Regions from separate parts of the Kitasatospora sp. NPDC096077 genome, predicted to be linked through region 1. Evidence: predicted binding sites of a transcription regulator. Region 1 holds the regulator's gene; the other holds the start of a gene.
The links. The regulator HrcA, encoded in region 1, represses chaperone genes, less so after heat shock. The targets are predictions, from matches to a motif close to TTNGCACTCNGNNNNNCNGAGTGCNAA.
Positions count from the first base shown of each region.

Region 2: groL (chaperonin GroEL) is a predicted target of HrcA. The motif match lies at 5,398-5,424, and genes of this name have one in related genera.

Region 1 is NZ_JBEOSV010000002.1:123,115-134,373, forward strand. Features, by position in the region: gene ABTZ03_RS02360 (ABC transporter ATP-binding protein) at 1-453, opposite strand, end outside; gene ABTZ03_RS02365 (AMP-dependent synthetase/ligase) at 810-2,732, shown strand; gene hemW (radical SAM family heme chaperone HemW) at 2,789-4,018, shown strand; gene ABTZ03_RS02375 (Uma2 family endonuclease) at 4,039-4,641, shown strand; gene ABTZ03_RS02380 (DUF3097 domain-containing protein) at 4,569-5,396, opposite strand; gene pspAB (PspA-associated protein PspAB) at 5,421-6,005, opposite strand; gene htpX (zinc metalloprotease HtpX) at 6,029-6,949, opposite strand; gene hrcA (heat-inducible transcriptional repressor HrcA) at 7,218-8,252, shown strand; gene dnaJ (molecular chaperone DnaJ) at 8,330-9,466, shown strand; gene ABTZ03_RS02405 (16S rRNA (uracil(1498)-N(3))-methyltransferase) at 9,551-10,300, shown strand; gene ABTZ03_RS02410 (S41 family peptidase) at 10,370-11,259, shown strand, end outside.
Region 2 is NZ_JBEOSV010000056.1:19,356-30,614, reverse strand. Features, by position in the region: gene ABTZ03_RS33105 (HelD family protein) at 1-188, shown strand, start outside; gene ABTZ03_RS33100 (copper homeostasis protein CutC) at 248-934, opposite strand; gene ABTZ03_RS33095 (hypothetical protein) at 1,037-1,996, opposite strand; gene ABTZ03_RS33090 (PadR family transcriptional regulator) at 1,993-2,376, opposite strand; gene ABTZ03_RS33085 (HD domain-containing protein) at 2,455-3,090, shown strand; gene ABTZ03_RS33080 (DUF8819 family protein) at 3,099-3,458, opposite strand; gene groL (chaperonin GroEL) at 3,619-5,241, opposite strand; gene ABTZ03_RS33070 (cold-shock protein) at 5,588-5,791, opposite strand; gene ABTZ03_RS33065 (MoaD/ThiS family protein) at 6,370-6,648, opposite strand; gene thrC (threonine synthase) at 6,675-7,955, opposite strand; SAM riboswitch class I at 7,973-8,109, opposite strand; gene ABTZ03_RS33055 (glucosyl-3-phosphoglycerate synthase) at 8,260-9,264, shown strand; gene ABTZ03_RS33050 (alpha,alpha-trehalose-phosphate synthase (UDP-forming)) at 9,315-10,808, shown strand; gene otsB (trehalose-phosphatase) at 10,795-11,259, opposite strand, start outside.

The DNA.
Region 1 (11,259 bases):
GAGCGCCATGATGATGCCGCCGACGCACATGATCGGTGCGGCGACCATCAGGGTGAAGCTCATCAGGGCCAGCATCTGGACCTGCTGGACGTCGTTGGTGGTGCGGGTGATCAGCGAGGGGGCGCCGAACTGGCCGACCTCGCGGGCGGAGAAGCTCTGCACCCGGTCGAAGACGGAGGCCCGCAGGTCGCGGCCGAACGCCATCGCGGTGCGGGCGCCGTAGTAGACGGCGCAGACCGAGCAGAGGGCCTGGGCGAGGGTGACGCCGATCATCACGGCGCCGACGCGCAGGATGTAGCCGGTGTCGCCCTTGACCACGCCCTGGTCGATGATGTCGGCGTTGAGCGTGGGCAGGTAGAGCGCCGCGAGGGTGGACACCAGCTGGAGGGTCACCAGCAAGGTGATCTGTCGGGAGTATGGGCGCAGGTACGCCCGGAGCAGTCTGATCAGCACTGGCACACTCTTGTCGTCGCCGGTCGGGTTCGCACCCCAATTCTCGTTGTTCCACGGCGTCGTACGGACCATTCGGGCGCTGTCCCGGGGAGGTTTGCCGGGCCTTTGCCTTTGCCGGTCGGGCCGGCGGGTCGGCGCGGCCGGTCCCGGGGCGGCGGTGCCGGGCACCGGCGCGGCGGGGGCGTGCCAGCTGGATCCGCCCCCTTACGGAATGACCGGTTTCCCCCTAGGCTGCTGACTGCGCCCTTGTTACTGACCGGTACCGCTCACCGCTCACGTGGACCGGCGCCCGACGCCCGCCCCCACGGACGCCGAGACAAATCCCTCAGACGGCCACCCGCCCCCGGAGGTCCTCGTTGAGTTCCGCGCAGTCCCTGATCGACTCCGGCAGTGCCGACATCGTCGCCGGGCGTCCGGCGTCCGTCGCCCACCTGTTCCTGGAGCGCGTCGCCGCCACCCCGAACGCCGAGGCCTACCGCCACCCCGTCACGGTCGACGAGCACGCCGCGGACGGCGCGCCGGGCGCCGAACAGTGGCGCTCGCTCACCTGGGCGCAGACCGCGGTCCGGGTCAAGGCGGTGGCGGCCGGCCTGATGGCGCTCGGCATCCAGCCGGAGGACCGGGTCGCGCTGGCCTCCTCCACCCGGCTGGAGTGGATCCTCACCGACCTCGGCGCGATGTGCGCGGGCGCCGCCATCACCACGGTCTACCCGAGCACCAACGCGGACGAGACGGCCTTCATCCTCTCCAACTCCGGCTCCCGGGCCCTGTTCGCGGAGAACGCCGCCCAGCTGGCCAAGGCCGTCGAGCACATCGACGAGCTGCCCGAGCTGCGCACCGTGATCCTCTTCGACGAGCCCGCCGAGGCGCCCGGTACCGCGGGCCTGGACCTGATCACCCTGGCCGAGCTGGAGCGGCGCGGCGCCGAGTACCTGGAGCAGCACCCGGACGCGGTCGAGAAGGCGGTGGCCGCGCTCGACAAGGAGCAGCTGGCCACCCTGATCTACACCTCCGGCACCACCGGCCGCCCCAAGGGCGTGCGCCTGGTGCACGACTGCTGGGCGTACGAGGGCCGGGCCCAGGAGTCCAGCGGCCTGCTCGGCCCGGACGACGTCCAGTTCATGTGGCTGCCGCTGTCGCACGTCTTCGGCAAGACCCTGATCTCCGGCCAGATCGCCACCGGCCACGTGATGGCGCTGGACGGCCGGGTCGACCGGATCATCCACAACCTGCCGGTCATCCGGCCCACCGTGATGGCCTCGGCGCCGCGCATCTTCGAGAAGGTCTACAACGGCATCGCCGGCCGGGCCCGGGCCGAGGGCGGCGCCAAGTACAAGATCTTCCTGTGGGCCGCCAAGGTCGCCCGCGAGCACGCCCGGGTGGTCCAGGAGAGCCGGGTCGCCACCGGCGTCGAGTCCGCCCCGCTGGGCCTGCGGCTGCAGCACGCGCTGGCCGACAAGCTGGTGTACGCGAAGATCCGGGCGGCCTTCGGCGGCCGGCTGCGCGGCGCGGTCTCCGGCAGCGCCGCGCTCGCCCCCGAGATCGGCTACTTCTTCCTCGGCGCCGGGGTGCCGATCCTGGAGGGCTACGGGCTGAGCGAGACCAGCGCCGGCTCCTGCGTCAACCGCAAGGAGGACGTGCGGATCGGCACGGTCGGCCGCCCGCTGCCCGGCACCGAGGTGCGGATCGCCGAGGACGGCGAGATCCTGCTGCGCGGCCCCGGCGTCATGCGCGGCTACCACGACCTGCCGGAGAAGACCGCCGAGGTGCTGGAGCCGGACGGCTGGTTCCACACCGAGGACATCGGCGAGCTCAGCGCCGACGGCTTCCTGCGGATCACCGACCGCAAGAAGGACCTGTTCAAGACCTCCGGCGGCAAGTACGTGGCGCCCAGCGAGGTCGAGGGCAAGTTCAAGGCGGTCTGCCCGTTCGTCAGCAACATCCTGGTGATCGGCAACGGCCGCAACTACTGCACGGCGCTGATCGGCCTGGACGAGGCGGTGCTGATGCCGTGGGCCGCCGAGCGCGGCCTGGCCGGCAAGAGCTACGCCGAGCTGGCCGCCGACCCGGCCGTGCACCAGCTGATCGAGGGCTTCGTCAAGCGGGTCAACGCCGACCTCCAGCGCTGGCAGACGATCAAGAAGTTCCACCTGCTGCCCCGCGACCTCGACATCGAGCACGGCGAGCTCACCCCGAGCCTGAAGATCAAGCGCCCGGTCGTCGAGCGGACCTACGCGGACGCGGTGACCGCGATGTACGCGGGCGCCAACGAGGCCTGAGCCCCCGCTCCCGTACGGCCCGCGTGTTCGGTCGGGCCGTACGGGACAATGGGGTCATGCCCTCCGCACTCCCCGACGGCGAACCGGTGCCGTCCGACGGTTCCCTGCCCGCGCACGCCCTCACCGGGCTGGGCCGACGGCCGTTCGGCTTCTACCTGCACGTGCCGTACTGCGCCAGCCGCTGCGGCTACTGCGACTTCAACACCTACACCGCCACCGAGCTGCGCTCCTCCGGGGCGGTCGCCTCCCAGGAGACCTACGCGGACAACGTGGTCGCCGAGATCCGGCACGCCCGCAGGGTGCTCGGGGACGTCGACCTGCCGGTGCGGACGGTCTTCCTCGGCGGCGGCACCCCGACCCTGCTGCCGGCCCGCGACCTGGTGAAGATGCTGGCCGCGCTGCGCGAGGAGTTCGGGATCGCCCCGGACGCCGAGGTCACCACCGAGGCCAACCCGGAGTCCGTCGACCCGGCCTACCTGGCCGAACTGCGCGAGGGCGGCTACAACCGGATCTCCTTCGGCATGCAGAGCGCCCGCCCGCACGTCCTCCGGCTGCTCGACCGCCACCACACCCCCGGCCGCCCCGAGGCGTGCGTGGCCGAGGCCCGGGAGGCCGGCTTCGAGCACGTCAACCTCGACCTGATCTACGGCACCCCCGGCGAGTCCGACGACGACTGGCGGGCCTCCCTGGACGCCGCGATCGGCGCCGGGCCCGACCACGTCTCCGCGTACTCGCTGATCGTCGAGGACGGCACCAAGCTGGCCGCCCGGGTCAAGCGCGGCGAACTGCCGATGATCGACGACGACGTGCACGCCGACCGCTACCTCATCGCCGAGCAGGCGCTCAGTGCGGCCGGCTACTCCTGGTACGAGGTCTCCAACTGGGCCACCACCCCCGAGGGCCGCTGCCGCCACAACGAGCTCTACTGGACCGGCGCCGACTGGTGGGGCGCCGGCCCCGGCGCCCACAGCCACGTCGGCGGCGTCCGCTGGTGGAACGCCAAGCACCCCGCCGCCTACGCCCAGGCCCTCGCCGAGGGCCGCACCCCGGCCCTGGGCCGCGAGGTGCTGGGCGAGGAGGACCGCCGGGTCGAGCGGATCCTGCTGGAACTGCGCCTGGAGCGCGGCATCCCGCTGGACCTGCTGACCGACACCGGCCGCCGCGCCGCCGCCAAGGCCCTCGCCGACGGCCTCCTCGCCGAGGAGCCCTACGAGCAGGGCCGCGCCGCCCTCACCCTCCAGGGCAGGCTGCTGGCGGATGCCGTCGTCCGCGACCTGGTGGACTGATTCACGGCTATCGTGTTCGCGTGACTACTCCAAGTGCGCGATCGTGGAGGGTTCTGGAGGAGCTCGACGTCCCAGAGGGTGTCCGCGCCGAGCTCATCTCCGGGGAGATCCTGCTGTCTCTGAGCTCCGACATGACGACCAACCTCATCGTCGCGTCCCTCATCCATCAGGTCCCCCACGAGCTGTGGTACCGGCTGACCAAGCAGGACCTCGCCTACTGGGGATGCGGCAGCCGGCTGCAGCCGGATCTCGTGGTTCTCGAGAGTGCGGCGATTGACGTCGCTGTGGCTGCCATGGTGGTCGAGGTAGTCTCAGGGGCGAGCTCGCTCAGGGACTATTACTCGAAGCGGGGGCTCTACGCGGAGGCCGGAATCCCGGCATATCTCATCGTTGACCCGGGTGAGGCCGTCTGCGTGCTACTGACCGAGCCGAGCCGGGAAACCCTTGCCGGGGAGCCCGACTACCTTTCAATGAGGACCAGTCTGTTTGGTGAGGTCGTTCCGGTGGGTGCACTGGGCGTGGATCTGATGACTTCTGAATTCCCCCGGGGTCACTCCGGGAGGGCCGTGAAGTCGATCAACTCCTCGACCTTCGCGAGGAGTTCGGGCTCCAGGTCCTTGTAGCTGTCCACCTTCGACAGGATTCGCTTCCAGGCCGCCGGGGTGTCCACCGGCCAGCCGAGGCGGCGGCAGGTGCCCTCCTTCCAGTCCTCCCCCCGCGGGACGGCGGGCCAGCCGGGGATGCCCACGGACGACGGCTTCACGGCCTGCCAGATGTCGATGTAGGGGTGGCCGACGACCAGCACCGAGTCGCCGGTGACCCGGGCGGCGATCCGGTGCTCCTTGGTGCCGGGGAGCAGGTGGTCGACCAGGACGCCGAGGCGGCGGCCGGGGCCGGGGGCGAAGTCGGCGACGATCGCCGGGAGGTCGTCGATGCCCCGCAGGTACTCGACGACGACGCCCTCGATCCGCAGGTCGTCGCCCCAGACCCGCTCGACCAGTTCGGCGTCGTGCCGCCCCTCCACATAGATCCGGGACTCGCGGGCGACCCGGGCGCGGGCGCCGGGGACGGCGAGGGAGCCGGAGGCGGTGCGGGCAGGGGTGCGGGGCGCCGCGGGGGCGGTCGGGCGGACCAGGGTGACCGTCCGGCCCTCCAGCAGGAAGCCGCGCGGGACCATCGGGAAGACCCGGTGCCGGCCGAAGCGGTCCTCCAGGGTGACGGTGAACCCCTCGGCGGTCTTCTCGCAGCGCACCACCGCCCCGCAGTAGCCGGTGGCCGCCTCCTCGACCACCAGGTCCCGCTCCGCGGGCACCTCCGGGGCGGGGGCCTGCTTCTTCCACGGCGGGGTGAGGTCCGGTCCGTACTGGTGGCTGCGCATGGTGGCGAGTCTACGGACGGGGCGTCAGAGGCCCGGTGCGCCCCAGACCGGGAACCAGCGGCTGAGGTCCTTCTCCAGCCGCAGGTCGTTCCCCAGCAGCGCGTTGACCTGGAGCTCCAGCGGGCTGTTGCGCCGCTCCCCGCCGCCGGGCATCGGGGCGAACGGGTAGAAGGTGCCGCGCTTGTAGAGGTAGACCAGGGCCAGCGACTGCCCCTCCGGGTTGCGGAAGGCGACCAGCGAGCAGAGCAGCTGCGGCCCGAAGCCGTTGGCCTCCAGCTCGCTGTTGACCGCGTGCAGGTCGTTCACCAGCTCCGGCAGTTCCTCGGGGGTGTGCCGGGCGAGCAGCCAGGAGTAGCCGTAGCCGTCCTTGGAGGCCTCCACCGGGACGCCGCCGCGTTCGGTGTCGGCGTCCAGCAGGGCCCGGACCTGCTGTTCCACCTGGACGAAGGCCCCGCCCTCGACGGCCGCGAAGCAGACCGAGCCCAGCCCGGTGGGCAGGAACCCGGCCCCGGCCTCCAGGGTGAGCGCGGCGGACGGCAGGCCGAACAGCTGGTCGAGGTCGGGTTTGACGGGCTTGGTGCGGCCGAACAGGGCGTCCAGGATTCCCACGGGGGTGCCTTCCGGGTCGGGGGTCAGCGGCCGAGCTGCTCGGAGATCTTCGCCAGCTGGGCCAGCCGCTTCTCCAGCGTCGGGTGGGTGGAGAACAGCTGGGCGGCGGTCTCCTTGGCGCTCAGCGCGGGGGCGAAGTAGAAGGCGTTGTAGGGCTGCGACTTGCGCAGGTCCTCGCTGGGGATGGCGGCGATCTGCCCGGTCACCTTGGTCAGGGCCGAGGCCAGCGCGCTGGGTCGGCCGGTGAGCTGGGCGGCGGCCCGGTCGGCGGCCAGCTCGCGGTAGCGGGACAGCAGCCGGGTGAGCAGGAAGCTGATCGCGTAGACCACGATCGACACCAGCGGGATGATCAGCGCCGCGATGGCCGCGTTCTGGTCGTTGTTGTTGCGCCCGCCGCCCATGAACCCGCCGTACATCGCGATCCGGGTCATCGCCCCGGCGAGCACCCCGAGGAAGCCGGCGATGGTCATCACCGCGACGTCCCGGTGGGCGACGTGCGACAGCTCGTGCGCGAGGACGCCCTCCAGCTCCTCCGGTTCGAGCCGGCGCAGCAGGCCGGTGGTGACGCACACCACGGCGTTCTGCGGGTTGCGGCCGGTGGCGAAGGCGTTCGGCATGTCGTTGTCCGCGACCGCCACCCGGGGTTTGGGCATGTCGGCCAGCGCGCAGAGCCGGTCGATGGTGCCGTGCAGCTGGGGGTACTCCTCCTCGGTCACCGGACGGGCGCCCATCGCCCGCTCGGTGATCTTGTCGCTGAACCAGAACTGGGCCACGAACAGCCCGCCGGAGATCAGCACGATCAGCGGCCAGGCCCCGCGCAGCAGCACGATCAGCAGGCCCGTGAAACCGACGTACAGCAGCCCGATCACGAACATCGTCGCGACCATGCGGCCGGTCAGGCCGCGGTCGGGCGCGAAACGGGTGTGCTGGCCCGAGCTCGACATTGCTTGCTCCTCCGTTCGCCGTCGCTTTCGATGCTGCCACCCGGACGGCCCCGGGGCACCACCCCGGCACACGGAGTGTCGTGGCGGCCGTCCGGAACTGCGGGCAGGATCACCCCGGTCGGGCCGTTCCTGCGGTAGGACCCGGGCCGTACACTGGCAGGTACGGTTTTGGCACTCGTGTGCGCAGAGTGCCAAGGTCGGGCCCCTCCGCAGGAGCGGCTCGCAGCATCACAGACGGACAACGCGCGAAGACGGAGGTGCGTGCCCCATGGCCGGAGAGGTCCGCCAACTGGACGACCGCAAGCTCGCCGTGCTGCGCGCGATCGTCCAGGACTACGTGGGCACCGAGGAGCCGGTGGGCTCCAAGGCCCTGGTGGAGCGGCACAACCTCGGGGTGTCCCCGGCGACGGTGCGCAACGACATGGCGGCGCTGGAGGAGGAGGGGTACATCCACCAGCCGCACACCAGTGCGGGGCGGATCCCCACCGACAAGGGCTACCGGCTGTTCGTCGACAAGCTCGCCGAGATCAAGCCGATGAGCTCCCCGGAGCGCCGGGCGATCCGGCACTTCCTGGACGGCGCCGTCGACCTGGACGACGTGGTCACCCGCACGGTGCGGCTGCTCGCGCAGCTGACCCGGCAGGTCGCCGTGGTGCAGTACCCCTCGCTCACCCGCTCGACCGTCCGGCACATCGAGCTGGTGGCGCTGGCCCCGGCCAAGGTGATGCTGGTGCTGATCACCAACACCGGCCGGGTCGAGCAGCGGATGGTCGACTGCCCGGGCACGGTCGGCGAGACGGTCCTGGCGGACCTGCGGTCGCGGATCAACGCGCGGGCGGCCGGTCAGCGGCTGCCGGACGTCCCGGGGCTGCTGGAGGAGCTGCCGGCGGTCTTCGAACAGGCCGACCGCCCGACCGTCAGTACGGTCCTGGCGACGCTGTTCGAGGCGCTCGCCGAACAGAACGAGGAACGGATCATGCTGGCCGGCACGGCCAACCTGACCCGTTTCGGGCACGACTTCCCGCTCACCATCCAGCCGGTGCTGGAGGCCCTGGAGGAGCAGGTCGTCCTGCTCCGCCTCCTGGGTGAGACCACCGACGCCGCGATGACGGTCCGGATCGGGCGGGAGAACGCGTACGAGGGGCTGAATTCCACCTCGGTCGTCTCCGTCGGTTACGGTTCGGGCGACGAGAGCGTGGCCAAACTAGGTGTGATCGGTCCGACCCGGATGGACTACCCGGGCACAATGGGGGCGGTGCGGGCGGTGGCACGGTACGTGGGTCAGATCCTGGCCGAGTCGTAGCAAGCAGCCGCCGTTGAGGGATTCAACGGCGGTGACCAGTCGCAGCACTACTACAGGCGGAACAAGCGGAGCATTTGGTGGCCACGGACTACTACGCGGTACTCGGCGTCCGACGGGATGCGGGGCAGGACGAGATCAAGAAGGCGTTCCGGCGCCTGGCACGCGAACTGCACCCGGACGTCAACCCGGACCCGAAGACGCAGGAGCGGTTCAAGGAGATCAACGCCGCCTACGAGGTGCTCTCCGACCCGCAGAAGCGTCAGGTCTACGACCTCGGCGGCGACCCGCTGTCGCCCGGCGGCGGCGCGGGCGGCTTCGGGGCCGGCGCGGCGGGCTTCGGCTTCTCCGACATCATGGACGCCTTCTTCGGCGCCGCGGCCGGCCAGCGCGGCCCGCGCTCGCGCACCCGCCGCGGCCAGGACGCCATGATTCGGCTGGAGATCACCCTGGAGGAGGCCGCCTTCGGCACCACCAAGGAACTCCAGGTCGACACCGCCGTCACCTGCACCACCTGCAGCGGCGAGGGCGCGGCCCCCGGCACCTCCGCGCAGACCTGTGACATGTGCCGCGGCAAGGGCGAGGTCTCCCAGGTGACCCGCTCCTTCCTGGGCCAGGTCATGACCTCGCGCCCCTGCCCGCAGTGCCAGGGCTTCGGCACCGTCGTGCCGACCCCGTGCCCCGAGTGCGCCGGCGACGGCCGGGTGCGGGCCCGCCGCACCCTGACGGTCAAGATCCCGGCCGGTGTCGACAACGGCACCCGGATCCAGCTGGCCGGCGAGGGCGAGGTCGGCCCCGGCGGCGGCCCGGCCGGCGACCTGTACGTCGAGATCGCCGAGACCACCCACGCGGTGTTCCAGCGGCGCGGCGACGACCTGCACTGCACCGTCACCATCCCGATGACGGCCGCCTCGCTCGGCACCCAGGTGCCGCTGCAGACCCTGGACGGGCTGGAGGAGGTCGACATCCGGCCCGGCACCCAGTCCGGCCAGTCGATCCCGCTGCACGGCAGGGGCATCACCCACCTGCGCGGCGGCGGCCGGGGCGACCTGATAGTGCACGTCGAGGTGCAGACGCCCACCAAGCTCGACGCCGAGCAGGAGGAACTGCTGCGCCGGCTCGCCGTACTGCGCGGCGAGGAGCGCCCGTCCGGCCAGTTCGCGCCGGGCCAGCAGGGGCTGTTCTCGCGCCTGAAGGACGCCTTCAACGGCCGGTAGCCGTCCGTGAGGGGGTGCCGGGGGCCAGCCCCGGCACCCCCTTCGCGTTGTCCCACGTCCCGTTCCCCCGGAGGTTCCCCCGTCATGACCGCGCCCGTCTTCGTCGTCGAGACCGAGCGGCTCGCCGCCGCCGCGCCCGGGGCCGTGGTGCGGCTGGACGGGGCGGAGGGGCGGCACGCGGCCGCGGTGAAGCGGCTGGCGGCCGGCGAGGCGGTGACCCTGGCGGACGGCCTGGGACTCGGCGTGGACGGCACCGTCGCCGCGGTGCTCGGCAAGGACGCGATCGAGGTCACCGTCACCGCGGTGCGCCGGGAGCCGGAGCCGGCCCCGCGGATCGTCGTCGTCCAGGCGCTGCCCAAGGGCGACCGCGGCGAGCTGGCCGTGGAGACCATGACCGAGGTCGGCGTGGACGTGGTGGTCCCCTGGTCCGCCTCGCGCTGCATCACCCAGTGGAAGGGCGAGCGCGGCGCCAAGGCGCTCGCCAAGTGGCGGGCCACCGCCCGGGAGGCGGGCAAGCAGTCCCGCCGGCTGCGCTTCCCCGAGGTGCGCGAGCCGATGACCACCCGGCAGCTGGCCCCGCTGCTGGCACAGGCCGCGCTCGCCGCCGTGCTGCACGAGGAGGGCGCCGAGCCGCTGGCGCAGGCCGCCCTGCCGGACGCCGGGGACATCGTGCTGGTGGTCGGCCCGGAGGGCGGGGTCTCCCCGGAGGAGCTGGCCGCCTTCGCCGAGGCGGGCGCGAAGCCGTACCGGCTGGGCCCGTCGGTGCTGCGCACCTCGACCGCCGGGGTGGCGGCCGGGGCGCTGCTGCTGGGGCGCACCGGGCGCTGGGCGTAACCCCCGCGCGCCGGGCGGGAGTTGCCGAAAACGGAGCGGCTCGTACCCGCACCTGCCTACGCTGGCGGCGTGACGGACTCCCTGAGCACCTCCGCGGGCGCCTATCTGCGCCATCCCCATCTGCACGGTGACCTGGCCGCCTTCGTCGCCGAGGACGACCTCTGGCTCGCCCCGCTGGACGGCGGCCGGGCCTGGCGGCTGACCGCCGATCACCTGCCGGTGCGCCACCCCCGGTTCTCCCCGGACGGGCGGCTCATCGCCTTCACCTCGACCCGGGACGGCGCCCCCGAGGTGCACGTGGTGCCGGTGGACGGCGGTCCGTCCCGGCGGCTCACCCACTGGGGCAACGAGGCGACCCGGGTGCAGGGGTGGACCGCGGACGGGCGTCCGATCGCCACCACCGGCGCGGGCGAGGCCGGGGGGCGCCGCAGCTGGGCGCACGCGCTGCCGCTGGACGGCGGCCCGCCGGTGCGGCTGTCGTACGGGCCGGTCGGCGGGCTGGCCTTCGAACCGGACGGCGACCGCGTGCTGCTGGCCACCTTCAACAACCGCGAGCCGGCCTGGTGGAAGCGCTACCGGGGCGGCCGGGCGGGCCGGCTGTGGCTCGGCCGGGACGAATTCACGCGGATCCACGAGGAGTTGGACGGGCAGCTCGACTCCCCGCTGTGGGTCGCCGGGGACGGCGGGCGCGGCAGCCGGATCGCCTTCCTGTCCGACCACCAGGGCGTCGGCGAGCTGTGGTCCAGCCTCCCGGACGGCACCGACCTGCGCCGGCACGGCACCGACCCGGACGGCTTCTACGCCCGCGGTGCGAGCACCGACGGCACCCGGGTGGTCTTCCACCGGGCCGGCGACCTCTGGCTGCTGGACGACCTGGACACCGCCGCGCCGCGCCGCCTGGACGTCCGGCTGGCCGGCCCGCGCACCGGCCGCCGCCCCCGCCCGGTGTCCGCCGCGCA
Region 2 (11,259 bases), on a different contig from region 1:
CCCTCGTCCCGGCCTCGCTCGCCAAGGGTCTGGAGTACGACTACGTGGTGCTGGACGAGCCGGCCGCGGTGATCGCCGGGGAGCCGGACGAGCGGACCGGCCTGCGCCGGCTGTACGTGGCGCTCACCCGCGCCGTCTCCGGGCTGACGGTGCTGCACCGCGAGCCGCTGCCCGAGCAGCTCGGCTGAGCGCTGTCCGGTCGGGACGCGGAAGGGGCCGGCCACCGGGAGGCCCCTTCCGCCGTGGTTCACGCGTCGATCAGCGCCCGCCACTCGGCGACCTTGGCCGCGTCCACCGGCGTCCGCCAGCCGTCGGCCCGCACCGCGCCGCCGACGTGGAAGGCGTCGAAGCCCTCCGCCCGCAGCTCCTTGAGGTGCTCGGCCCGCAGGCCGCCGCCGATCAGGATCCGCTGGGTGTAGCCCGGCTCGCCGCGGCGGGCCAGCTCGGCGGCGAGCACCTCGCGCCCGGCGTCCACCCCGGCCGCCGCGCCGGAGGTGAGGAAGGTGTCCAGCCCGGGCAGCGCGCCGACGGCGGCCCGCAGGGCGGCCCGGTCGGCGCTGTGGTCGATCGCCCGGTGGAAGGTCCAGCGGCAGCCGGCGATCGCCTCGGCGACGGTCGTGGTGGCGGCCAGGTCGACGGCGCCCTCGGCGTCCAGGAAGCCGAGCACGAACTCCTCGGCGCCCTCGGCCCGCAGCGCGGCGGCCCGGGCGCACAGCTCGTCCAGGTCGCCGGGGGCGAAGCCGTCCCGGATCCGGAGCATCACGCGCAGCGGGATGCCGACGGCGGCCCGGATCCGGGCGAAGTCCTCGACCGAGGGGGTGAGTCCGTCGGCGGCCATGTCGGTGACCAGTTCGAGCCGGTCGGCGCCGCCCGACTCGGCAGCCTGGGCGTCCTGGGGCGTCAGCGCGATGACTTCGAAAATTGGTCTAGACATATCAGATAGCCTGCCACATCCCCCCGGCCCCGGCGAGACCACGCCCCCGTTCCGGTCACACCGGAACGGGGGCGCTCCTCAGGCCCTTTCCCGGCGCGGGCCTCAGGCCCGGCCCGGCACCACCCCGACGGCCTCCCGCCGGCCGAACCGGCGCTCCGCCACCGCCACCAGCACCAGCAGGGCCACCACCGGCACTGCGACCGGCAGCAGGTGCGAGATCCCGCGGGACTCCCGCCAGATGTTGAACAGGCTGCCCGGCCCGGTCACCACCAGCACCGCCAGCCCGACCGCCGCCGCCCCCAGCCGCCCGCGCAGCCCGGCGAGGGCCAGCAGCGTCGGAGCGATCAGCAGCACCACGAACCACTGGAGGTCCAGCGGGAACGTCGTGTCGTCCCAGTTCTGGACCGCCTCCAGCATCCCGCCGAGGACCGCCGAGGCCACCACCAGCCCGGCGGTGCGCAGGTTCGGCCTGGGCAGCAGATCGGTCGGCGCGGCGGCCAGCAACAGCCCGGCCACCACGAACGGCACCGTGGCCATCCCGATGTAGCCGACCCACCAGACGTCGAAGAGGGTCCTCCCCAGGGCCGCGTCACCCAGGTCGTACAACCCGATGGCGCCCAGCAGCAGCGCGGTGACCCGAACCGCCGTCCACCGGCCCAGCAGGGCCGCCACTCCGAGCAGCAGCGCGGCCGCCGGCGGGGCGAAGGCCCGGACGTGGTTCCCGAACGAGTCGTCCCAGGCGAGCCACCTGGTGGTCCGCTCCAGTGTGGCCACCCAGGGCACCATGGTGGCCCCGACCACGGCCCCGGCGACCATCGGCGCCAGCAGGGCCAGCAGCCGTCCGGCCGCCGACCCGCCGGTCAGCCCGAGCCGCACCCGCAGACCGTACACCGCCAGGCCGAGCGCCTCCCGGGCGACCGCCACCCGACCGCCCTCGGCCGTCGTGTCGGCGAAGACCTCGGCCAGTTCCTCGCCGCGCTCACGGCGGTAGCGCGCCGGGTAGAGCTGCAGCGCGGCCCGCAGCAGCGCCGACGGCGTGGGGCCGATCACCGGCATGGTCATGAGAGTCCTCCCCCCGCGGCGGGCCGCTCCTGCGACCCGGTCCTCCCCGGCAACATCGACCGGATCTTCGTCAGCCGCCGCTCGGCCTCGGTGGCCACCGCCCGCAGCCGCTCGGCCTCGCTGGCCAGGGCGTCCCGTCCGGCGTCGGTCAGCGCGTAGCTGCGCCGGGCCCGGCCGTCCACGACCTCCTCGGCGGCGACCTCGATCAGCCCCTGGGTCAGCAGCCGGTCGAGCGCCCCGTAGAGCGTGCCGGTGCGCATCTTGACCCGGCCGTCCGAGATCGCGTCGATCTCCTGGATGAGCGCGTAGCCGTGTCTCGGGGCGTCGGCCAGCGCGGTGAGCAGCAGCAGCGTCGGCTCCTGCATGGAGCGTTCAGTCATACACCTACATATATCGCCGAACGGCACATCCGTCCACCGGTGCGGACCTCGAATCCCCGACCCACCACAATGAGGCCCATGCCGACCGAGGACCTGCTCACCGCCTGGACCGCCCTGCTGCACCGCTGCGGCACCACCGAGGACCCCGAACCGTACGGCCGGGAACTGCTGCGCCGCTGGTCCGAACCGCAGCGCCGCTACCACACCCCCGCGCACCTGCGCGCGGTGCTCGGCCACGTCGACGCCCTCGCCGGGCACGCCGCCGACCCGGACGCCGTCCGGCTGGCCGCCTGGTTCCACGACGCCGTCTACCGGCCCGACCGCACCGAGAACGAGCAGCGCAGCGCCGCCCTGGCCGTCCGCGCGCTGACCGCCGGCGGCCTGCCCGCCGACCGGGTCGCCGCGGTCGAGCGGCTGGTCCTGCTCACCGTCACCCACGACCCGGCCCCCGGCGACCGCGACGGCGAGGTGCTCTGCGACGCGGACCTCGCCGTGCTCGGCGGCACCCCGGAGGCCTACGCGGCGTACGCGGCCGCCGTCCGGGAGGAGTACGGCTTCGTCCCGGAGCCGGACTTCCGGGCCGGCCGGGCCGCCGTGCTGCGCCAACTCCTGGCGCTCCCGGCCCTCTACCGCACCCCCACCGCGCGCGACCGCTTCACCGAGCCCGCCCGCACCAACCTGACGGCCGAACTCGACGCCCTCCAGGGCGCCTAGGACCCCAGTTAGGCCCCCAGCTCCCCCACCGCCGCCACCACGGCGCCCTGCTTGCCGCACACCCAGTGCGGCTCCGGCCCCAACTCCGGCTCCACGCCGAGCGCGTGCGGGTCCCCGTCGGCCACGCAGGCGGTGCACAGCGGCCACCGCCCGTACGCCTCCAACAGGGCGTCCTGGACGTCCTGGGCGACCAGCCCGAGCACGTACTCGGTGCCGTCCGGCCACTGCTCCAGCCACCAGCGGCGGTGGGCGACGGCCTGCTCCACCAGCGAGACGACGGCGGCGTCCGCCACGTCCCGCGCGGTGAGGTCGGCCAGGATCAGCGCCCGGGCGTTGTGCAGGGCGGTCTCGATGTCGTCGGAAGCCATCCGTCCATTCTCCGCGGAAACGCCGGAACCCCGAAACGCCGCGTGGGCGACCCCCGGAACGCCGCATGGACGGCCCCCGGAAACGCCGCGTGGGCGGCCCCCCGAAGGGAACCGCCCACGCGGACGAGGATCGACGATCCGACCGGGAATCCGATCAGGATCAGAAGTCCATGTCACCGCCCGGCATGCCGCCGCCGGCGGCCGCGGCGGCCTTCTCCGGCTTGTCGGCGATGACGGCCTCAGTGGTGAGGAACAGCGCCGCGATGGAGGCGGCGTTCTGCAGCGCGGAGCGGGTGACCTTGGCCGGGTCGATGATGCCCGCGGCGACCAGGTCGACGTACTCGTTGGTGGCGGCGTTCAGGCCGTGACCGGCGGGGAGGTTGCGCACCTTCTCCACCACGACGCCACCCTCCAGGCCGGCGTTGGTCGCGATCTGCTTGATCGGGGCCTCCAGCGCGACCTTGACGATGTTGGCACCGGTGGCCTCGTCGCCGTCCAGCTCCAGCTTGTCGAACGCGACACCGGCCTGCAGCAGCGCGACGCCACCACCGGCGACGATGCCCTCCTCGACGGCGGCCTTGGCGTTGCGGACGGCGTCCTCGATGCGGTGCTTGCGCTCCTTGAGCTCCACCTCGGTGGCCGCGCCGGCCTTGATGACGGCCACGCCGCCGGCCAGCTTGGCGAGGCGCTCCTGGAGCTTCTCGCGGTCGTAGTCCGAGTCGCTGTTCTCGATCTCGGCGCGGATCTGGCTCACGCGACCGGCGACCTGCTCGCTGTCGCCGCCACCGTCGACGATGGTGGTCTCGTCCTTGGTGATGACCACCTTGCGGGCGGTGCCCAGCAGGTCGATGCCGGCGTTCTCCAGCTTGAGGCCGACCTCCTCGGAGATCACGGTGCCACCGGTGAGGATGGCGATGTCGCCGAGCATGGCCTTGCGGCGGTCGCCGAAGCCCGGGGCCTTGACGGCGACGGACTTGAAGGTGCCGCGGATCTTGTTCACGACCAGGGTCGACAGGGCCTCGCCCTCGACGTCCTCGGCGATGATGACGAGCGGCTTGCCGCTCTGCATGACCTTCTCCAGCAGCGGGAGCAGGTCCTTGACCGAGCCGATCTTGGAGTTGGCGATGAGGATGTACGGGTCCTCGAAGGTCGCCTCCATCCGCTCCAGGTCGGTGGCGAAGTAGGCGGAGATGTAGCCCTTGTCGAAGCGCATGCCCTCGGTGAGCTCAAGCTCCAGGCCGAAGGTGTTGCTCTCCTCGACGGTGATGACGCCTTCCTTGCCGACCTTGTCCATGGCCTCGGCGATGAGCTCGCCGATCTGGGTGTCGGCGGCGGAGATGGAGGCGGTGGAGGCGATCTGCTCCTTGGTCTCCACGTCCTTGGCCTGGGCCAGCAGCTGGTCCGAGACGGCGGCGACGGCCTTCTCGATACCGCGCTTCAGGGCCATCGGGTTGGCGCCGGCGGCGACGTTGCGCAGACCCTCGCGAACCAGGGCCTGGGCGAGCACGGTGGCGGTGGTGGTGCCGTCACCCGCGACGTCGTCCGTCTTCTTGGCGACCTCCTTGACGAGCTCCGCACCGATCTTCTCGTACGGGTCCTCGAGCTCGATCTCCTTGGCGATGGAGACACCGTCGTTGGTGATCGTGGGGGCGCCCCACTTCTTCTCCAGCACGACGTTGCGGCCCTTGGGGCCGAGCGTGACCTTCACGGCGTCGGCGAGCTGGTTCATGCCACGCTCAAGGCCGCGGCGAGCTTCCTCATCAAAGGCGATGATCTTGGCCATCAGAAGTGGTCCTCCGGGACACGGTCGACTGCTCGGACCAAGGGGTGCCCGCGACGGACGGCCCTGGTGCGCGGAGGTCCATTCCCCTACCGCTCCCGGGGGCCTCACCGACCCGGTCCGCTGTCACTCTCACACTGTGAGTGCTAACGCCAATGATTAGCACTCCGGGTGGTCGAGTGCAAGCCCAATCGGCAACCCGCGAGCCGCCCGACGGGCCCGTACGGGAACGCGAACAGGCCCGCACGGCAACGCGAACGGGCCCGTACGACGCGTGTCGTACGGGCCCGTCGAGAAGCAGGAGGTCCACCAGCAGTGGGCCGCGCCGAGCTCCTGGAGTCGGAAGGGGTCAGACCGCCGCGCGGACCATGTCCGCCTGCGGGCCCTTCTGTCCCTGGGAGATCTCGAACTCGACCCGCTGGCCCTCCTCGAGGGTGCGGTAGCCGTCCATCTGGATCGCGCTGTAGTGGACGAAGACGTCCGCACCACCGTCGACCGCGATGAAGCCGTAGCCCTTCTCCGCGTTGAACCACTTGACGGTGCCCTGAGCCATTCCGAACTCCCCTAGTGCTGTGCTGGCCCTTCACGGTCCCGCAGGTCGCGGGCCCGGGTCTGGTTTGAAGGCCGGCCCGGGGAACCCCCCCTGAGCGCAGCCGTGCACGCCGCAATCCTCCGCACGGGGGCGCCGGACGGCTTCCGTGAGCGGTTGATTACGTCGACCGCCGCTGAATGTATCCGGACCGACGCCCTCTGCAACAGGGTCAACCGCCGGGAATTCCGAGGGCCCGTCAAGAGACAAGAGTGAACAAACCGGGAGGAACTCGGCATTCGCCGCCGGACATAGCGGACGAATTACCCAAATGCCCGCAGGAATTCTGACATCTGCCTGACATGTTTCCCGGGAACGACCCCGGGCCGGTCCCGCCGGTCGGACGACCTCCGGCGAAGCACCCCGTGCGCCGGAAGGGCGGCCCTGTTCCCAGCAGAGCCACACTCTACTCCGACTTGAGCGGGAAATATTCCCGCCGAAATGCGAACGCGCCGCCCGTGCGTACGGAGAGTGGAATTCCGTACGCACGGGCGGCGCGGGGCGACCCGGAAAGCAACCCGGAAACGCGACCGCCGAACGGCTCAGCAGCCGCCGGCCACCGCCGGAATGATCGAGACGCTGGCGCCGTCCCCGATCTCGGTCGCCAGGCCCTCGGCGAACCGCACGTCGTCGTCGTTCACGTACACGTTGACGAAGCGGCGCAGCTTGCCGGTGTCGTCCAGGATCCGGGCCGAGATGCCCGCGTGGTTCTGCTCCAGGTGGGCGATGACCTCGGCCAGGGTGGCCCCCTCGGCGGTCACCTCGGCCGCACCGCCGGTGTAGGTGCGCAGGATGGTGGGGATGCGGACGTTGGCGCTCATGGCTCTCCTTGCGGGGTGGGGGTGGTTCAGGCGGACGCGAGACCGGCGGAGTGGAAGGCGTCCAGCGTCGGGCGGATGACGGCGGTCATCCCGGCCTCGGAGACGGCGTCCAGGGTCTTCAGGCCGTCGCCGGTGTTGATCGCGACGGTCTCCTTGGCCGGGTCCAGCTGACCCGTCTCGACCAACTTCTTCAGCACGCCGACGGTCACCCCGCCCGCGGTCTCGGCGAAGATGCCCTCGGTCCGGGCCAGCAGCCGGATCGCCGCCACGACCTCCGCGTCCGTGACGTCCTCGACCGCGCCGCCGGTGCGGCGGGCGATGTCCAGCACGTACGGGCCGTCCGCCGGGTTGCCGATCGCCAGCGACTTGGCGATGGTGTCCGGCTTCACCGGCTTGATCACGTCCCGGCCGGCCTTGAACGCCGCCGACACCGGCGAGCAGCCCTCCGCCTGGGCGCCGAAGATCCGGTACGGCCGGTCCTCGACCAGCCCCAGCCTGATCAGCTCCTGCAGCCCCTTGTCGATCTTCGTCAGCTGGGAGCCGGAGGCGATCGGGATGACGATCTGCTCCGGCAGGCGCCAGCCCAGCTGCTCGCAGATCTCGTACGCCAGCGTCTTGGAGCCCTCGCCGTAGTACGGCCGCAGGTTGACGTTGACGAAGCCCCAGCCCTCGCCGGCCGGGTCCCCGATCAGCTCCGAGCAGAAGCGGTTCACGTCGTCGTAGTTGCCCTCGATGCCGACCAGCTCGCCGCCGTACACCCCGGCCATCACGACCTTGCCCTGCTCCAGGTCGTGCGGGATGAAGACGCAGGACCGGAACCCGGCCCGGGCCGCCGCCGCGCCCACCGCGCCGGCCAGGTTGCCGGTGGAGGAGCAGGACAGCGTGGTGTACCCGAACGCCCGGGCCGCCTCGATCGCGCAGGCCACCACCCGGTCCTTGAACGAGTGGGTGGGGTTGCCGGAGTCGTCCTTGATGTGCAGCTGCGCGGTGAAGCCGAGCTCACGACCCAGGTTGTCCGCCTTGACCAGCGGGGTCCAGCCGGGGTTCAGGTTGGGCTTGGAGGCGACGTCGGCCGGCACCGGCAGCAGCGGCGCGTACCGCCAGATGGACGCGGGGCCGGACTCGATCCGCTTGCGCAGCTCCTCGGCGCGCTCGCTCCCGAACTCGTAGGCGATCTCCAGCGGCCCGAAGCACTCCAGGCAGGCGAAGCTGGGGCCGAGCGGGAACCGGGTTCCGCACTCCCGACAGGACAGCGCGGCGGCGGGGCCGAGGTCCACGGAAACAGGTGCGGCAGTGTCGATGGCCATGATGGCGGAGGCCTCTCTCCTCATCTTCCCCGCGGCGCGGTCGCGCCACAGGCCGGAATTGGCACCTGTCCCGCCGGGGCCTGTCGACAGACAGCCGAGCGAGAAGGTTGCCGGGACGTCAACGGGCCGTTCCCTCAGTCCCTCTGGATGAGCTTGTGAAATTGTGGCGGTGCGCAACGGTGACCCCGGCGTGCAAAGGTCCGACCGCTGTACGAAGACTGTATCCGAAGGCGTCACCCCTGAACGGGTCCGTCCGCCAAGCGAGATGAGCCGTTCCACCCCGATCCCGCCGAGGAGAGTCACCGTGCCCGCCGAACCGATCCCCGCGCTCCTCCCGCAGGCGGCGTCCTGGCTCCGCCGCCGCTCGTGGAGCGCGACCGACCGGCCGGTGCACACCCTGCTGGAGGCCAAGCGGCGCACCGGCCGCACCGTCAGCGTCGTCCTTCCGGCCCTGGACGAGGAGGCCACCGTCGGCGACATCGTCCGCACCGTCCGGCGCGAGCTGATGGAGCGGATCCCCCTGGTGGACGAACTCGTCGTGGTGGATTCCGGCTCCACCGACGCCACCGCCGCCGTCGCCGCCGCCGCGGGCGCCCGGGTGGAGCACCGCGACCGGATCCTGCCCCGGCTGCCCGCCGTCCCCGGCAAGGGCGAGGTGCTCTGGCGCTCGCTGCTGGTCACCCGCGGCGACATCGTCTGCTTCGTGGACGCCGACCTGCGCGAGTTCGACCCGGCCTTCGTCTCCGGCATCGTCGGCCCGCTGCTGACCGACGAGTCCGTCCAGCTGGTCAAGGCCATGTACGACCGCCCGCTGGAGACCGAGAGCGGGGCGGTCCTGCCGGTCGGCGGCGGCCGGGTCACCGAACTCGTCGCCCGCCCGCTGCTCAACCTGCACTGGCCGGAACTCGCCGGCTTCGTCCAGCCGCTCGGCGGCGAGTACGCGGCCCGCCGCCCGCTGCTCGAACGGCTGCCCTTCCCCACCGGCTACGGCGTCGAGCTCGGCCTGCTGGTCGACGCCCTGGAACTGGTCGGACTGGACGCCCTGGCCCAGGTCGACGTCGGCGTCCGGCACCACCGCCACCAGGACGGCCAGGCCCTCGGCCGGATGGCCGCCACGATCTACCGCACCGCCCTGGAGCGGCTCGACCGCACCCACCGCCTCAAGGCCTCCGCCGACCTGGTCCACCCCCACCTCACCCAGTTCAGCCGCGACCCGGACACCCGCGCCTTCACCGCCCACACCCACCCGGTGACGGCCCTGGAGCGCCCGCCGATGCACACTGTCCCCGAGTACGCGACCCGCCACTGAACCGCCTGCCGAAACGTTTGCCGACCCGACCCCCCGGCAACATCCCAACCATGGGCGATCTCACGACCGAACGTTCGAGTGCGACCGGCACCGCCCCCGTCCTGGTGGCCTCCAACCGGGGACCGGTGTCCTTCAGCACCGCCGACGACGGCACACTGACCCTGCGCCGCGGCGGCGGCGGCCTGGTCTCCGGCCTGTCCGCGATCGACGACCCGGACGCCGTCTGGGTCTGCGCCGCCCTGAACGACGCCGACCGCAGAGCCGCCCGGGAGGCCCCCGAGGGCCGGCTCGACCGGGCCGGGCACGAGGTCGGCGGCCAGGCCGTGCGGATGCTCGACATCGACCCGGAGACCTTCGCCCGCGCCTACAACGGCGTCGCCAACTCCACCCTCTGGTTCGTCCACCACCTGCTCTACGCGACGCCGACCGCGCCCTCCTTCGACGCCGGTTTCCGCACCGAGTGGGCCGCCTACCGGGCCTACAACGCCGCCTTCGCGGACGCCCTGGCCGCCGAGGCCGCCCCGGGCGCCGCGGTGCTGGTGCAGGACTACCACCTGTCCCTCGCCCCGGCCCTGCTCCGCGCAGCCCGCCCCGACCTGCGGATCGGCCACTTCTCCCACACCCCGTGGGCCCCGCCCGAGTACTACCGGCTGCTCCCCGACGATGTCGGCCGGGCCGTGCTGACCGGCATCCTCGGCGCCGATCGGGCCGGTTTCCTCACCGAACGCTGGGCCCGCGCCTTCGCCGCCTGCTGCGCGGACCTCCTCGGCGCCACCGTCGACCACGAGGCGCTCACCGTCACCCTCCCCCAGCCTTCGGCCGGGGGGACCCCCAGCGGCCGCACCACCCGGCTGGGCGTCCACGCCCTGGGCGCCGACGCCGACTTCCTGCGCGAGCGCGCCCACCGCCCCGACGTGGACGAACGCCTGGCCGCCCTGCGCAGTGCCGTCGGCGACCGCCGCACCGTCGTCCGGGTGGACCGCACCGAGCTGAGCAAGAACATCGTCCGCGGCCTCCAGGCCTACCGGCACCTGCTCCGCACCCGCCCCGAGTGGCACGACCGGGTGGTGCACATCGCCTTCGCCTACCCCTCCCGCACCGACCTCGCCGAGTACCGCGACTACACCGCCGCCGTCCGACGCCTGGCCGAGGAGATCGACGCCGAGTTCGCCACCCCCACCTGGCGGCCGCTGATCCTGCACGTCGACGACGACTTCCCGCGCTCCCTGGCGGCCTACCGCCTCGCCGACGTCGCCCTCGTCAACCCGATCCGGGACGGCATGAACCTGGTCGCCAAGGAGGTCCCGGTGGTCTCCGACCGGGGCTGCGCCCTCGTCCTCTCCCGGGAGGCCGGCGCCCACGCCGAGCTCAAGGACGACGCCCTCACCGTCAACCCCTACGACGTGATCGCCACCGCCGAGGCCCTGCACGCCGGACTCACCATGAGCCCGGAGGAGCGCGCCGACCGCACCAAGCGGCTCGCCGCGGCGGCCACCGCGCTCCCCCCGCAGCAGTGGTTCCTGGACCAGCTCAACGCGCTCTGACCGCCCGCCCCAAGCCCTCCAGCAGCTCCACCACGCCCGCGGGCCCGTCGACCACCAGATCCGCCCGGTCGGCGAGCTCGCGCACCGGCGCGTCCCCCACCGCCCCGGCGCACACCAGCAGCCCGGCGACGCCGTCCCCGCGCAACTGCTCCACCGCCGCGAAGGCCGCCACGTCCCCCAGGTCGTCCCCCGCGTAGAGCACCGAGCGGGCCCCGCGCTCCCGCAGGAACCCGGTCAGCGCCGCCCCCTTGTCCACCCCCGGCGGCCGCAGCTCCAGCACCAGCCGCCCGGGCTCCACCACCAGCCCGTGCTCGGCCGCCAGCTCCCCCACCGGCGCCCGCAGCAGCTCCAGCGCCCGTTCCGGCTCCGCCGTCCGCCGGGTGTGCACCGCCACCGAGCGCCCCTTGTCCTCCACCCACGTCCCCTCGGGCGCCCCCACCCGGGCCAGCAC